DNA from 4 places in the Streptomyces sp. NPDC059169 genome. Region 2 is predicted to be linked to each of the others. Evidence: riboswitches for the same ligand, from Rfam matches in the RefSeq annotation. Region 2 holds a riboswitch; each other region holds the start of a gene.
What was found. Region 2 has a riboswitch for cyclic di-AMP ahead of ACFXOM_RS02515 (NlpC/P60 family protein). Riboswitches for the same ligand answer to the same signal wherever they lie in the genome.
Positions count from the first base shown of each region.

Region 1: linked by a shared signal. The riboswitch ahead of ACFXOM_RS29185 (transglycosylase family protein) and the one ahead of ACFXOM_RS02515 (NlpC/P60 family protein) in region 2 are both predicted to bind cyclic di-AMP.
Region 3: linked by a shared signal. The riboswitch ahead of ACFXOM_RS23635 (C40 family peptidase) and the one ahead of ACFXOM_RS02515 (NlpC/P60 family protein) in region 2 are both predicted to bind cyclic di-AMP.
Region 4: linked by a shared signal. The riboswitch ahead of ACFXOM_RS22720 (M23 family metallopeptidase) and the one ahead of ACFXOM_RS02515 (NlpC/P60 family protein) in region 2 are both predicted to bind cyclic di-AMP.

Region 1 is NZ_JBHZCF010000019.1:55,573-58,756, forward strand. Features, by position in the region: gene ACFXOM_RS29175 (cytochrome P450) at 1-202, shown strand, start outside; gene ACFXOM_RS29180 (transglycosylase family protein) at 360-1,328, shown strand; cyclic di-AMP (ydaO/yuaA leader) riboswitch at 1,585-1,780, shown strand; gene ACFXOM_RS29185 (transglycosylase family protein) at 1,784-2,446, shown strand; gene eno (phosphopyruvate hydratase) at 2,698-3,184, shown strand, end outside.
Region 2 is NZ_JBHZCF010000001.1:566,448-569,631, reverse strand. Features, by position in the region: gene ACFXOM_RS02515 (NlpC/P60 family protein) at 87-1,223, opposite strand; cyclic di-AMP (ydaO/yuaA leader) riboswitch at 1,222-1,389, opposite strand; gene pcrA (DNA helicase PcrA) at 1,620-3,184, shown strand, end outside.
Region 3 is NZ_JBHZCF010000013.1:93,002-96,185, reverse strand. Features, by position in the region: gene ACFXOM_RS23645 (ATP-dependent Clp protease proteolytic subunit) at 1-459, shown strand, start outside; gene ACFXOM_RS23640 (hypothetical protein) at 467-775, shown strand; cyclic di-AMP (ydaO/yuaA leader) riboswitch at 1,101-1,271, shown strand; gene ACFXOM_RS23635 (C40 family peptidase) at 1,275-1,754, shown strand; gene ACFXOM_RS23630 (DUF6328 family protein) at 1,835-2,356, shown strand; gene ACFXOM_RS23625 (LysE family translocator) at 2,310-2,942, opposite strand; gene ACFXOM_RS23620 (LysR family transcriptional regulator) at 3,025-3,184, shown strand, end outside.
Region 4 is NZ_JBHZCF010000012.1:150,995-154,178, forward strand. Features, by position in the region: gene ACFXOM_RS22715 (GntR family transcriptional regulator) at 1-442, opposite strand, end outside; gene ACFXOM_RS22720 (M23 family metallopeptidase) at 646-1,416, opposite strand; cyclic di-AMP (ydaO/yuaA leader) riboswitch at 1,430-1,593, opposite strand; gene ACFXOM_RS22725 (M16 family metallopeptidase) at 1,802-3,184, opposite strand.

The DNA.
Region 1 (3,184 bases), on a different contig from region 2:
CCTGGGCTACGGGCACGGCATCCACTACTGCCTCGGCGCGCCCCTCGCACGACTGGAGGGGCAGACGGCGTTGGCGACCCTACTGGCACGTATGCCCGACTTGCGGCTTGCGGTCGATCCTTCCGAATTGCGGTGGCGTGGGGGGCTCATCATGCGTGGATTGCGCACTCTGCCCGTTGAGTTCACCCCCGTCGACAGCTGACGCACCATCAAGATCGTGACTTTGACGTGATCTTTACTGCACCGACTTGTGACTGAACGGCGAATGCGGCTACGTTCACCCCCACTCGCGGCCCTCGTAGATCCGATCGAATCTGAGGGGCTGCGGGTTCTCTGTTGTCACACGGAAGGCGCACCGCATGCTCTCCGGGAACGGTCGACACCGCCGCCCCCGTCAGGCTCCCGCTCTCGTCGTCGCGGCAGGGGTGACCGGATCGGCCATCGCCATCCCGTTGCTGGGTGCGGGTGCGGCCTCCGCCGCCGACTCCGCCACCTGGGACCGTGTGGCCGACTGCGAGAGCGGCGGGGAGTGGAGCGCCGACTTCGGCAACGGCTACTACGGCGGCCTGCAGCTCACGCAGGAGACGTGGGAGGTCTACGGCGGTACGGCGTACGCCCCGCGTCCCGACCTCGCCAGCCGGGCGCAGCAGATCGCGGTCGCCGAGATGGTGCTCGCGGCGCAGGGGCCCTCGGCCTGGTCGAACTGTGCGGTGATCACCGGACTCGGGTCCTCCGCCTCCATGGCGGGGAGCGGTTCCGCCTCCGCCGCGCAGGGCGCTGCAGAGAGTCCGTCGTTCGGTGACGGTGCGGACGAGGCCCCGGAGACGGGTGCCGACGCCTCGTCGCCGTCCTCCGCCCCGTCCGGGTCGGGTGCCTCGGCCGAGTCGTCACAGAAGCCGGCGAGCCCTTCCTCCGCACCATCCGCCGCGGGAGGTTCCGCGAGCGACTCCGACGGGGTGTCGGACGCGGACGACGAGGGCGGCCCCGGTGTGGACTCCGGTGCGGGGGCTGCCGCCGAGGGTGGTGCCGGCAAGCATCGAGGTACTCCCGCCGAGGAAGACGAGGCGGTCAATTCGGGCAATGAGCGAGATTCCGGTCGTCATGCCTCACGGGATGACGTACCGACACGGGACGCCGTCACGACCGAAGGTGAGTACACCGTCCGTCCCGGTGACAGCCTCTCGAACATTGCGGACGCGCACCACGTGCCCGGCGGCTGGTCGGCCCTGTACAGCGCCAACGAAGAGGTCGTCGGGGCTGACCCCGATCTCATCCTGCCTGGCCAGAGTCTCGATCTGGCCACGGGCGACGACCAGTTGGCGAAGTAGTTCGCGGGGTTATGTCCGTTCTGTGCAAGTGAGACAAGAGTCTCTTCCGGTCAACTGGCGCCTCTAAGCAGTCAAGTCCGGCCAACAGCCCTCTCACCTGCGAAAACGGACATCTCACTCCGTCAGATATGGGTGATTTCTCCCCGATGTTCTTCTTTGAACATCGGGGAGAGCTGTGTCTACGGTCTGAACCGCTCGCCACTGCGGGCCCCGACGACCGCACGCCGAATCCTGCCGGCGGCCGCCGGGAACAGTCGTCGCGCAAGCGCCGTAGGCAGGAGCGGGGGACCCAAGGTAAGTGCCGGGCCCGGCCGTTGACGGGAGTCCAGGGGGCTCCGCCGTCGGAGGTCGGGGACGGCTCGGGGTGAAGCCGCGCGTCCGGGGACGCGAGGCCGGGCAGCTCCCACGCCCGAACCCGACAGCTCACCTCGCAGGCGTCGGTGAGGAGAAGTTCCATGCTGCTTTCCGGCAAGGGCACGCACCGCCGCCCGTCCGCCATCCACCGGACCACCGCCCGAATCGCCGCGATGGCCGGTGTCACCGGTGCCGCCATCGCCGCGCCGCTCGTGGTGGCCGGCACCGCCAGCGCCGCCACCGCCTCCGAGTGGGACGCCGTCGCCCAGTGCGAGTCCGGCGGCAACTGGTCGATCAACACCGGCAACGGTTTCTACGGGGGCCTGCAGTTCTCCGCCTCCACCTGGGCCGCGTACGGCGGTACGGCCTACGCCCCGACCGCCGACAAGGCGTCGAAGGCGCAGCAGATCGCGGTCGCCGAGAAGGTGCTGGCCGGGCAGGGCAAGGGGGCCTGGCCGAACTGCGGCGTGGGCCTGTCCAGCGCCCCGTACGCGGCCGCCGCCCCGGCCCCGAAGCGTGCCGAGGCCCCCACGACCCGCTCCGTGCGTCCCGCCGCCCCGGTGAAGGCGGCCAAGCCCGCCGCCCCGACCAAGGTCGTGAAGAAGGGCGACGGTGAGTACGAGGTCAAGGCCGGCGACACCCTGAGCAAGATCGCTAAGGCGGAGAAGGTCGAGGGCGGCTGGAAGAAGCTCTTCGACCTGAACAAGAACATCCTGGACGACGCGAACATCATCTTCCCGGGCCAGCTGCTGCACCTGAGCTGACCCGCGCCGACCGAGCCGGGCCGCCCGGCCCCGGCCCGGTCCCCCGATCGCCCCGGCCCGGCGTGTTTTCCCCCGTACACGCCGGGCCGGGGCTTCTTCCTGTTCCGTCCGCTTTTTCGTCCCAGGGGGCGGGCACCGGCTGGCTGACGCGGCCGGTCCGGATAGGCTCATGTCGCAAGGCCCAAGCGACCCTGCGCTGACGCCGCCCCGCTGGCGTCACCATCAGCGACACATCCCAGAAGGAGATGCTCGTGCCGTCCATCGACGTCGTCGTAGCCCGGGAAATCCTGGACTCCCGAGGCAACCCCACGGTCGAGGTCGAGGTTGGCCTCGACGACGGCAGCACCGGCCGTGCTGCCGTTCCGTCCGGTGCGTCCACCGGCGCGTTCGAAGCCCTCGAGCTCCGCGACGGTGACCAGAACCGCTACCAGGGCAAGGGTGTCGAGAAGGCCGTCCTCGCCGTCATCGAGCAGATCGGCCCGGAGCTCGTCGGGTACGACGCCACCGAGCAGCGCCTGATCGACCAGGCGATGTTCGACCTGGACGCGACCCCGGACAAGTCCTCCCTCGGCGCCAACGCGATCCTCGGCGTCTCCCTGGCCGTCGCGCACGCCGCCTCCGAGGCCTCCGACCTCCCGCTCTTCCGCTACTTGGGCGGCCCGAACGCGCACCTCCTGCCCGTTCCGATGATGAACATCCTGAACGGCGGCTCGCACGCCGACTCCAACGTGGACATCC
Region 2 (3,184 bases):
GGCCGTCCGGCCCGCTCTCGTCGAGGAGGCGCCGGAGGGGAGGCCCGGGAGAGTGAAGAGTGGCCCCCCGGGAACCGATCTGACGATCAGGCCGGCCGGACGCTCCCGTAGATCGGCATGTAGTAGATGGACTCCTCGCGCACGGAGGTGCCGGGCTTCGGTGCGTGGATCATCTTGCCGTCGCCGATGTAGATGCCGACGTGGCTGATGTCGTTGTAGAAGAAGACGAGGTCGCCGGGGAGGAGCTGCTCCGTCGCGACCCGCTGCCCCACCTTCACCTGGTCCCAGGTGGTGCGGGGCAGATCGACGCCGGCGGCCCGCCATGCGGCCTGGGTGAGCCCGGAGCAGTCGTAGGAACTGGGCCCCGTCGCACCCCAGACGTACGGCTTGCCGATCTGCGCCCGGGCGAAGGACAGCACCTTTTCAGCCTTCGCGGCGTACGTACCGGTGGTGGCGTCCGTGCCCGTTGTGGCGCCCTGGCTCTGCTCCTGTTGCTGCTCCTGCTCCTGCTGCTGGCGCTGCTGCTCGGCTTCCGCCCTGGCCCTCGCCTCTGCCTTGCGGCGGGCTTCCTCCGCGCGTTCCTGCTCCAACTCGTCCAGCCGGGCTCGCTCCTCGGCCGTCAGCCGCGACAGCAGCTCCCGCGCTTCGGCGAGCTTCTTCTGGACGGTCTGCTTGCTGGTGCGCAGCGACTCCTGCGAGGCCGTCAGCGACTCCAGGCTCTTGGTGGCCCGCGCACGCTCCTTCGCCGCCGCGGCTTGCTCCGTCTCGAAGTCCGTGATCGCGCTGCGCTGCCGGTCGGTCATCCGGTCCATCAGTTGCGTCTGGTCGACGTAGTCCTGCGGACTGTCGGCGAAGAGCAACGCGGCGGTCGGGGTGACCCCACCGGTGCGGTACTGGGCGGCGGCGAACGTACCGAGGGCGCGCCGGGTCTCGTTGAGGGCGTCCGCGCGCTCGGCGGCGTCGTCCATGATCCGGTCCACCGCGCGGCGCTGCTTCGTGGTGGCTTCCTGCGCCCGGTTGTACTCCTGGGTGGCGGAGCCCGCCTGCCGGTAGAGGGCGTCGACCTTCTGCTGGACCTCTTCGAGGCTCGGCTTGGGTTCGGCGGTTGCGTTCTGGGTCGACAGTAGCGAGACACCCGCTATGGCGGCCGTCGTGAACCCGACTGTGGGGGCGTTCGTACGCGGTCGACTGCGCTCCTTGCGATGCGACGCCAAGGTCGGCATCTCCTTCCGTGGACCGCCTACCGGGTTAGCTGTCGGGTTCGGACGGATCGGAAGGCTGTCCTACGGGCCGAGCGAAATATGGCCCGATTCACCCCAGTTGCGTATGCATGTTGGGTCCCCGGTTCCGAACTCCCGTCAGGGAGGTCGAATTCGGCGCAGGCTGCCCGGTTGGCGTGGGTCGCCGATGGTGAACGGATCGCCTGGGCGAGCACGCTAGCCAAAGTGTGGTGCTGCTGTGAAGGTGGATGTTCGATTTGCCCGATACATTTCCGTGACCTCGGCGTGTTGTGGCCGAGACATGACGCTGGGTAGTCGGCCTGATGTGTGCGCTCCCTGCGTCCGGTGTGGGGAAGGCGGCGGCGGGTTGTCGGCGGGGCGGCCTAGACTCGTACTGCGATGAGCAGCCTCTTTGACGACAGCTTCCTGGCGGATCTCCAGCGCACCTCGGCGTCGGAGGAGTCCCCCCCGCCCGAGGACGACGAGCATGGTGAGCACCCCCACGAGGAGGTCCCGCACGACCTCTTCGAGGGGGCGTTCGACGCGCCTCCCAGCGGGGACGCCCACTACCGCAACGGTGCGCCGCGCCCGGTCGTGGACCCGGCCGCGCTGCTCGAGGGGCTGAACGAGCAGCAGCGCGCCGCCGTCGTGCACACCGGGTCACCCCTGCTCATCGTTGCCGGTGCCGGCTCCGGCAAGACCCGCGTGCTCACCCACCGGATCGCCCATCTGCTGGCGACCCGCCACGTGCATCCCGGTCAGATACTGGCCATCACGTTCACCAACAAGGCCGCCGGCGAGATGAAGGAGCGCGTCGAGCAGCTCGTCGGCCCGCGCGCCAACGCCATGTGGGTGTCCACGTTCCACAGCGCGTGCGTCCGTATCCTGCGCCGTGAGTCGAAGAAGCTCGGCTTCACCTCGTCGTTCTCGATCTACGATGCGGCCGACTCCAAGCGCCTGATGTCGCTGGTCTGCCGAGACCTGGACCTCGACCCGAAGAAGTTCCCGCCGAAGTCCTTCAGCGCCAAGGTCTCGAACCTGAAGAACGAGCTGGTCGACGAGGAGACGTTCGCCGACGGCGCGGCCGACGGATTCGAGAAGACGCTCGCCGAGGCGTACCGGATGTACCAGGCCCGGCTGCGCGAGGCCAACGCGCTGGACTTCGACGACATCATCATGACGACCGTCCATCTGCTCCAGGCGTTCCCCGACGTCGCCGAGCACTACCGCCGGCGCTTCCGCCACGTACTGGTCGACGAGTACCAGGACACCAACCACGCGCAGTACACGCTGGTGCGCGAGCTCGTTGGCACCGGGTACGAGGACCTCGAGCCCGCCGAGCTGTGCGTCGTCGGCGACGCCGACCAGTCGATCTACGCCTTCCGCGGCGCCACGATCCGCAACATCCTCCAGTTCGAGGAGGACTACCCGGACGCGACCACGATCCTGCTCGAGCAGAACTACCGCTCCACGCAGACGATCCTCTCCGCCGCCAACGCCGTCATCGAGCGCAACGAGAGCCGCCGCCCCAAGAACCTGTGGACGAACGCGGGCGCCGGAGCGCAGATCACCGGTTACGTCGCGGACACCGAGCACGACGAGGCGCAGTTCGTCGCCGACGAGATCGACCGGCTGACGGACGCGGGTGAGGCAAAGGCGGGCGACGTCGCCGTCTTCTACCGGACCAACGCACAGTCACGCGTCTTCGAAGAGATCTTCATCCGCGTCGGGCTGCCGTACAAGGTCGTCGGCGGAGTGCGCTTCTACGAGCGCAAGGAGGTCCGGGACGTCCTCGCCTACCTGCGGGTCCTCGCCAACCCCGAGGACAACGTCCCGCTGCGCCGCATCCTCAACGTCCCCAAGCGCGGCATCGGCGAGCGCGCCGAAGCGATGATCGACGCGCTGGCGCTGCGCGAGAAGATCACCTTCCCGCAGGCGCTGCGCCGCGTCGACGAGGCCTATGG
Region 3 (3,184 bases), on a different contig from region 2:
GCCGCACCCGACCAGGACATCTCCCTGTACATCAACTCTCCGGGCGGCTCCGTGGACGCCATGTCCGCGATCTACGACACGATGCAGATCGTCACCTGCGACGTGGCGACCGCCTGTCTGGGCCAGGCAGCGTCCACGGCCGCCGTCCTGCTCGCAGCGGGCACGCCCGGCAAGCGGTCAGCCCTGCCCGGTGCGAGGGTCGTCATCCAGCAGCCCTCGCTGTCCGAACCGGTGCAGGGGCAGCCGACCGATCTTGAGCTCCAGGCACAGGAGTTGCTGCGGCAGCGGGAGCAGTTGGCCGCGATGTTCGTGCGCCACACGGGACAGAGCGCCGAAGCCACCGCAGCCGCCATCGAACGGGACACCGTCTTCGACGCCGCCGGCGCCAGGGAGTACGGGATCATCGACCACGTCATCAAGAACCGCACGGCGTCCTTGACTTCCCTCGGTACGCGGTGAACCAGCCGTGCTTCCCCCGGAAATCCCACCGCTCCCCGCACTGACGCGCGCCGAAGGGGAGTTCATCGACAGCTATCTCGAAGTCGTCGACCAACTGGGGCGGATCAACCCGGCCCGCTGCACCCACACCTACGGGGCACTCCGTGCTGCGCAGGCCCTCGTCACACGGGCCGCGGATCTGCGGGCCGCGCTGACGCTCATGCACGCACGGGGCGAGAGCGAAATGCACTCCCCCACATTGACGCGCGCACTCAGGTTGTTGGACGGGGAACGGCGAGCTTCTCGGATCATCGTCCCGCCCGGGGACACGAGTTGAATCCCGACGCCCACGAAGGTCAGGACGCGTACGAGTGGGTGTCGCCCAACCGGCTGGTCGCGATCGCGCCCCTGATACCGGGCGAGTTGCGTGGCACGTTGCTCCATCCGACGTACCGGCCCGTTCCGCCGCAGGTACAGCGCTCGTCGTGCGCCGATTCCGGTTGGGCCGAACGGCCCTGTCCACCCGATCGGCCCCATGGAGAGGAGGCTCACAAAACATCGTTTCCACACGGAAATCCGCGGGCCGGTGCGCCAAGATCCGTGGGGACGACAAGCCCCCGCCACCGCGGCGGGGCGGTCCGGGCGGACGCCGAGTCCTGCCGCCGCACCGGACGCCTGGTCGACATGAGGGCTTCGGCAGGAGTGGAGGACCCAGGCAGTACGGCCCTGGCGCACCAGCGCCGGGCCTTGGGGTGAAGCCGCGTGCGCGGCCGGGCGTCTTCGCCAGCCCGAACCCGACAGGTCATCTTTCACAGGCGGCTGACGAAGGGTTGCGCATGGCTGCGCAGACACATGTCCCGTCTCTCCTGTTGTCCCGGACGAGCGCCGTGTCGGCGCTCACGCTCGCGGCCGTCGGCGGTTCGCTGATCGTGCCGGGCGGCGCGACGGAAGCCGAGGCGGCACCGTCGTACGCGGCGAAGGCACTCAGCGTGGCCGCGTCGAAGAAAGGATCCCCCTACCGCTACGGAGCAGCGGGACCGCACAGGTTCGACTGTTCTGGGTTGATCCTCTACTCGTACAAGAAGGCCGGGAAAAGGCTGCCGCGCACCGCGCAGCAGCAGTACAACCGCACGCGGCACGTCTCCGCCTCCCAACGGCAGCGTGGCGACCTGGTCTTCTTCCACTCCGGCGGGAACGTCTACCACGTCGGGATCTACGCGGGCGGCGGGAGGATCTGGCACTCTCCGAAGACCGGCTCGGTGGTGAAGCTGAGCAAGATCTGGTCGAAGAAGGTGCGGTACGGGCGCGTGCGCTGACCCCGCTCCACCGGAGCCCCCGGTGAGCTGATCGGCTCATCACCCCGCATGTTCCGCGGGGCGCGGGCTACTCGTCCTGTATGCCAGACGACGAGAGAGTCAGCGCCCTGCGGGACGAGACCGAGTCGGAGCGGGCCGACCGCAACTTCGCCGAACTGCTGCAGGAGCTTCGGGTCCTCCAGACCGGCGTCCAAATCCTGTTCGCCTTCCTGCTCACCCTCGCGTTCACGGCGCGGTTCCCGTCGCTCGACTCGTTCCAGCGCGGTACGTACGTGACCACCCTCATGCTGGCCGTGCTGGCAGCGGCACTGTTCACCGCGCCCGCGGCTCTGCACCGCGGTCTGTTCCGCCGCGGGGCGAAGAAGGAGATCGTGATGGTCTCCTCCCGGCTGGCCGCCATCGGCATGGCGGTGCTCGCCCTGGCACTCGGCAGCGCCGTGCTGTTGGTCGTCGACGTCGTGCACGGCACGCCGGAAGGGGTCGTCGCGGCCACCGCGACACTACTGGTGTGCGCTGGCCTGTGGGGCCTGCTCCCGCTGTGGGTGGGCCGGCGCATCAGCGCAGCACGGGAGCAGCCACCAGAGTCGCGCCGAGGGCAGTGAGCACCCCGCCGCTGACGCCCTCCACGGTGCGGGCGGCACGCGGCCGACGCAGCCACCGCCCGAGCCGGTCCACGAGCAGGGCCACGGCCGGGAACCAGACGAGCGCCAGGGCGACGACCACCCCGGCCAGCAGCATCGTGCGCGGAAGGACGGCCGCGCCGTGGGGGACGAACTGGGGCAGCAGGCTGAGGAAGAGCACCGGTGCCTTGGGGTTGAGCACATTGGTGAGGAAGCCCTGGCGCAACGCAGTGGTGCTGCCCGTCGCGGCGGCCGTGTCCGCGGGCACCTCCTGCCCGGGGGAGGCTCTGAGGGCACTGCGCAGTGCCCGGACACCGAGGTAGAGCACGTACGCCCCGCCTGCGAACTGCAGCGTGCGGTAGAGCACGGGCACCGCGAGCAGGAGCGCGGCCAGCCCGGCGACGGCCAGCGCGGTGTGCACGACGAGTCCGCCGACGACGCCCAGTGCACAGGCGACCCCCGTCGAGCGGGAGGCGAGTGCATTGCGGACGACGACGGTGAAGTCGGCGCCCGGCATGGCGACCATTCCTGCGGCAACCCCGGTGAAGGCGATGAGCTGTGCGTCCATGGGTCCCAGACTGGACCCTACGAGACCATAGCGTGTATTGGGAATCTTCTGGATCTGGCTAAAGAGATGCTTAAGGGGTGGCATGTACGACCCGACGCGGCTGGCGGCACTGGTGGCCGTGGCCGAGGCCGGTTCGATCACCAGGGCGGCAGCCCGGCTCGGATACACGGCACCGGCACTCTCCCAGCAACTGGCGAAACTGGAGCGGGAGGCGGGAGTCGCGCTGCTGGTACGCCACCACC
Region 4 (3,184 bases), on a different contig from region 2:
TGAGCAGGGCGGTGAGCCCGGGACTCCCCGATGCTTGGGCCAGGGTCTCGTGGAACCAGGCACCGAGCGCGCGCAGATCATCGCCCTGACCCCGACGCGCCCGCTCCTGACCGAGCCTGACCAGGCCCCGCAGCACCCTGAGATGCGCATCCGTGCGCCGCTGGGCGGCCCGCGCCGCCCCCAGCGGCTCCAGCAGCATCCTGACCTCCAACAGATCTGCCGCCTCCTGCTCGGTGGGCTCCGCGACACAGGCCCCCGCGTGCCGCCGCGTGACCACGAAACCCTCCGACTCCAGGGTGCGCAGCGCCTCGCGCACGGGCACGCGCGAGACGCCGTACCGGCGCGCCAGCTGCTCCTCGGTGAGGCGGCTCCCACGCTCGAAGACACCGGAAACGATGTCCTCGCGAATCGCCGTGCATACCGAGCGCGCTGGAATGCGCATACCGAACCTCCGCCTTTAATCCGCGCGAAACCCAGTCGAGCGACGCCTGTTCGGTGACTCTATTCCAAGAGGTCCGAATTTCCGATGGCCACCCGTAATCCATGGATATTTTTTGGCCGGAGTACGACGAAGGCCCCGGCTCGGTCGTCCCGGGCCGGGGCCTTCGTGAGGAAGGAGGGTGCGGAGGAGGAGCTGAGGACGGATCAGACGTTGACGCCGTGCGAGCGCAGGTAGGCGATCGGGTCGATGTCCGAGCCGTAGTCGGCACCCGTGCGCGCCTCGAAGTGCAGGTGCGGGCCGGTCGTGTTGCCGGTCGAGCCGGACAGGCCGATCTGCTGGCCCGGAGTGACCTTCTGCCCGACGGAGACACCGATCGAGGAGAGGTGGCCATACTGCGTGTACGTACCGTCGTGCATCTTGATCACGACGTTGTTGCCGTAGGCACCGCCCCAGCCGGCCTCCACGACCTCGCCCATGCCGACGGAGACGACCGGAGTGCCGGAGGAGGCGTGGAAATCGACGCCTGTGTGGCTGCCGGAAGACCAGATCGCACCGCCGGAGTGGTAGCCCGTGCTCACGTACGAGCCGGCGACCGGCGTGGTGTAGGACATCAGGCGCTTGCGCTCGGCCTCGCGCGCGGCGCGCTCGTGGGCCTCGCGGGCCGCCTTGACGCGGATCTCCGCCTTGCGCTTCGCCTCGGCCTCGGCGAGCGTCTGGGCGGCGGCCATCGAGGCCTCCTCCTGCTGCGCATCGGCCTGCGCGCCGACCTGACGGGCCAGCGAGTCATCGGTGACGATCGCGTTGAGCCCGGTGTCCTCGGGCGAGGAGGCTTCCGTGTCGGCGGCGAACGCCGGGGAGGCGAGGGTTCCGATCACGCCGGTGGTGGCGATGGCCGCCGCTCCCGTGATGCCCGCGCGCTTGCGCGAAAGGCGGCTCGGACCACGATGCTTCCCGGTGGCACGGGTGAACGCCATGAAGTGGCTGATCCTTTCCTTCCTTCTCGCCTACCGGGTTAGCTGACGGGTTCGGAGCAGGAAGGTCTCCTACGGGCCCCTCCGCGCGGATGCGAAGGCGTCCGATTCACCCCAGGGGACATGTGGGTCCCCGGCTCCCCAGGCTCGCGCCCGACGGGGACTCGGCGATGACTGCCCGATGCCGCGGGTGCGGCGGTACGACCGGCGGACAGCGCACTCGACGCTAGGCCGATCTTCATCCGATCACCAAACAGACACGCCCCTTTGTAGTGCACGCCACAGATCAGACGGGCAGGCAAACCAACAAAGCGGACATACGGAAAGGCCTCGTTGACACGCGGCCAACGAGGCCTCCCGGGCAGCGCCGGACGCGTCCGGCAGTCAATCAGCCGGAGACTACGGTCACTTCGCCGATTCCGAGGGCCTTCACCGGCTCCTCGATCTCCGAGGCGTCGCCGACGAGGATCGTGACGAGACGGTCGACCGGGAAGGCGTTGACGGCCGCAGCCGTGGCCTCGACCGTACCGGTCTCCACCAGGCGCGCGTACAACTGCGCCTGGAAGTCGTCGGGAAGGCCCTGCTCGACCTGGTCGGCGAGCGTGCCCGCGACCGAGGCGGCCGTCTCGTACTTCAATGGGGCCACACCCACCAGGTTCTGCACGGCGACGTCGCGCTCCGCGTCCGTCAGCCCCTCGGCGGCGAGGGTGCGCAGCACCTTCCAGAGGTCCTCCAAGGCCGGCCCCGTGTGCGGGGTGTCGACCGAACCGCTGATGGCGAGCATCGCGGCGCCCGTGGCCCCTCCGGGCGAGGAGGGGGCGGCAGAGCGCAGCACCTGGCTGAAGGCCCGCACGCCGTAGGTGTACCCCTTCTCCTCGCGCAGGACGCGGTCCAGCCGGGAGGTGAGCGTGCCACCCAGGCAGTACGCACCGAGGACCTGCGCCGCCCAGACCCGGTCGTGGCGGTCCGGGCCGATGCGGCCGATGAGCAGCTGCGTCTGGACCGCACCGGGACGGTCCACGATGACGACGCGGCCCGTGTCATCGGCGGTGATCGGCGGCATGGGCCGGCTCTCCACCACATCACCCGACCAGTTGCCGAGCGTGTCGGCGAGGAGGGCGTCCACGTCGGTTCCGAGGAGGTCGCCGACGATCACGGCGGTGGCCGCGGCGGGGCGCACGTGGGCCTCGTAGAAGGCCCGTACAGCGGCGGCGTCGATGCGCGCCACCGTCTCCTCGCTGCCCTGGCGGGGCCGTGACATCCGCGAGGAGGCGGGGAAGAGCTGCTTGGACAGCTCCTTCGCGGCGCGCCTGCCCGGGTTGGCGGTCTCGTGGGGGATCTCGTCCAACCGGTTACGGACGAGACGGTCGACCTCGCTGTCGGCGAACAGCGGCGCGCGCAGCGCCTCGGCGAGCAGACCCATGGCCTTGGGCAGCCGGGAGACGGGCACCTCGAGGGAGACCCGGACGCCCGGGTGGTCGGCGTGCGAGTCGAGCGTTGCTCCGCAGCGCTCGAGCTCCGCGGCGAACTCCTCCGCCGTGTGCTTGTCGGTGCCCTCGGACAGTGCCCTGGCCATGATCGTGGCGACACCGTCCAGGCCCTCGGGCTCGGCGTCGAGCGGGGCGTCGAGGAAGACCTCGACGGCCACGACCTGCTGGCCGGGTCGATGGCACCGCAGCACGGTCAGCCCGTTGTCGAGCGCGCCGCGCTCGGGCGCGGGGAAGGCCCACGGCCTGGCGTCTCCGGGCTGCGGCTGCGGGTGGAATTCCAT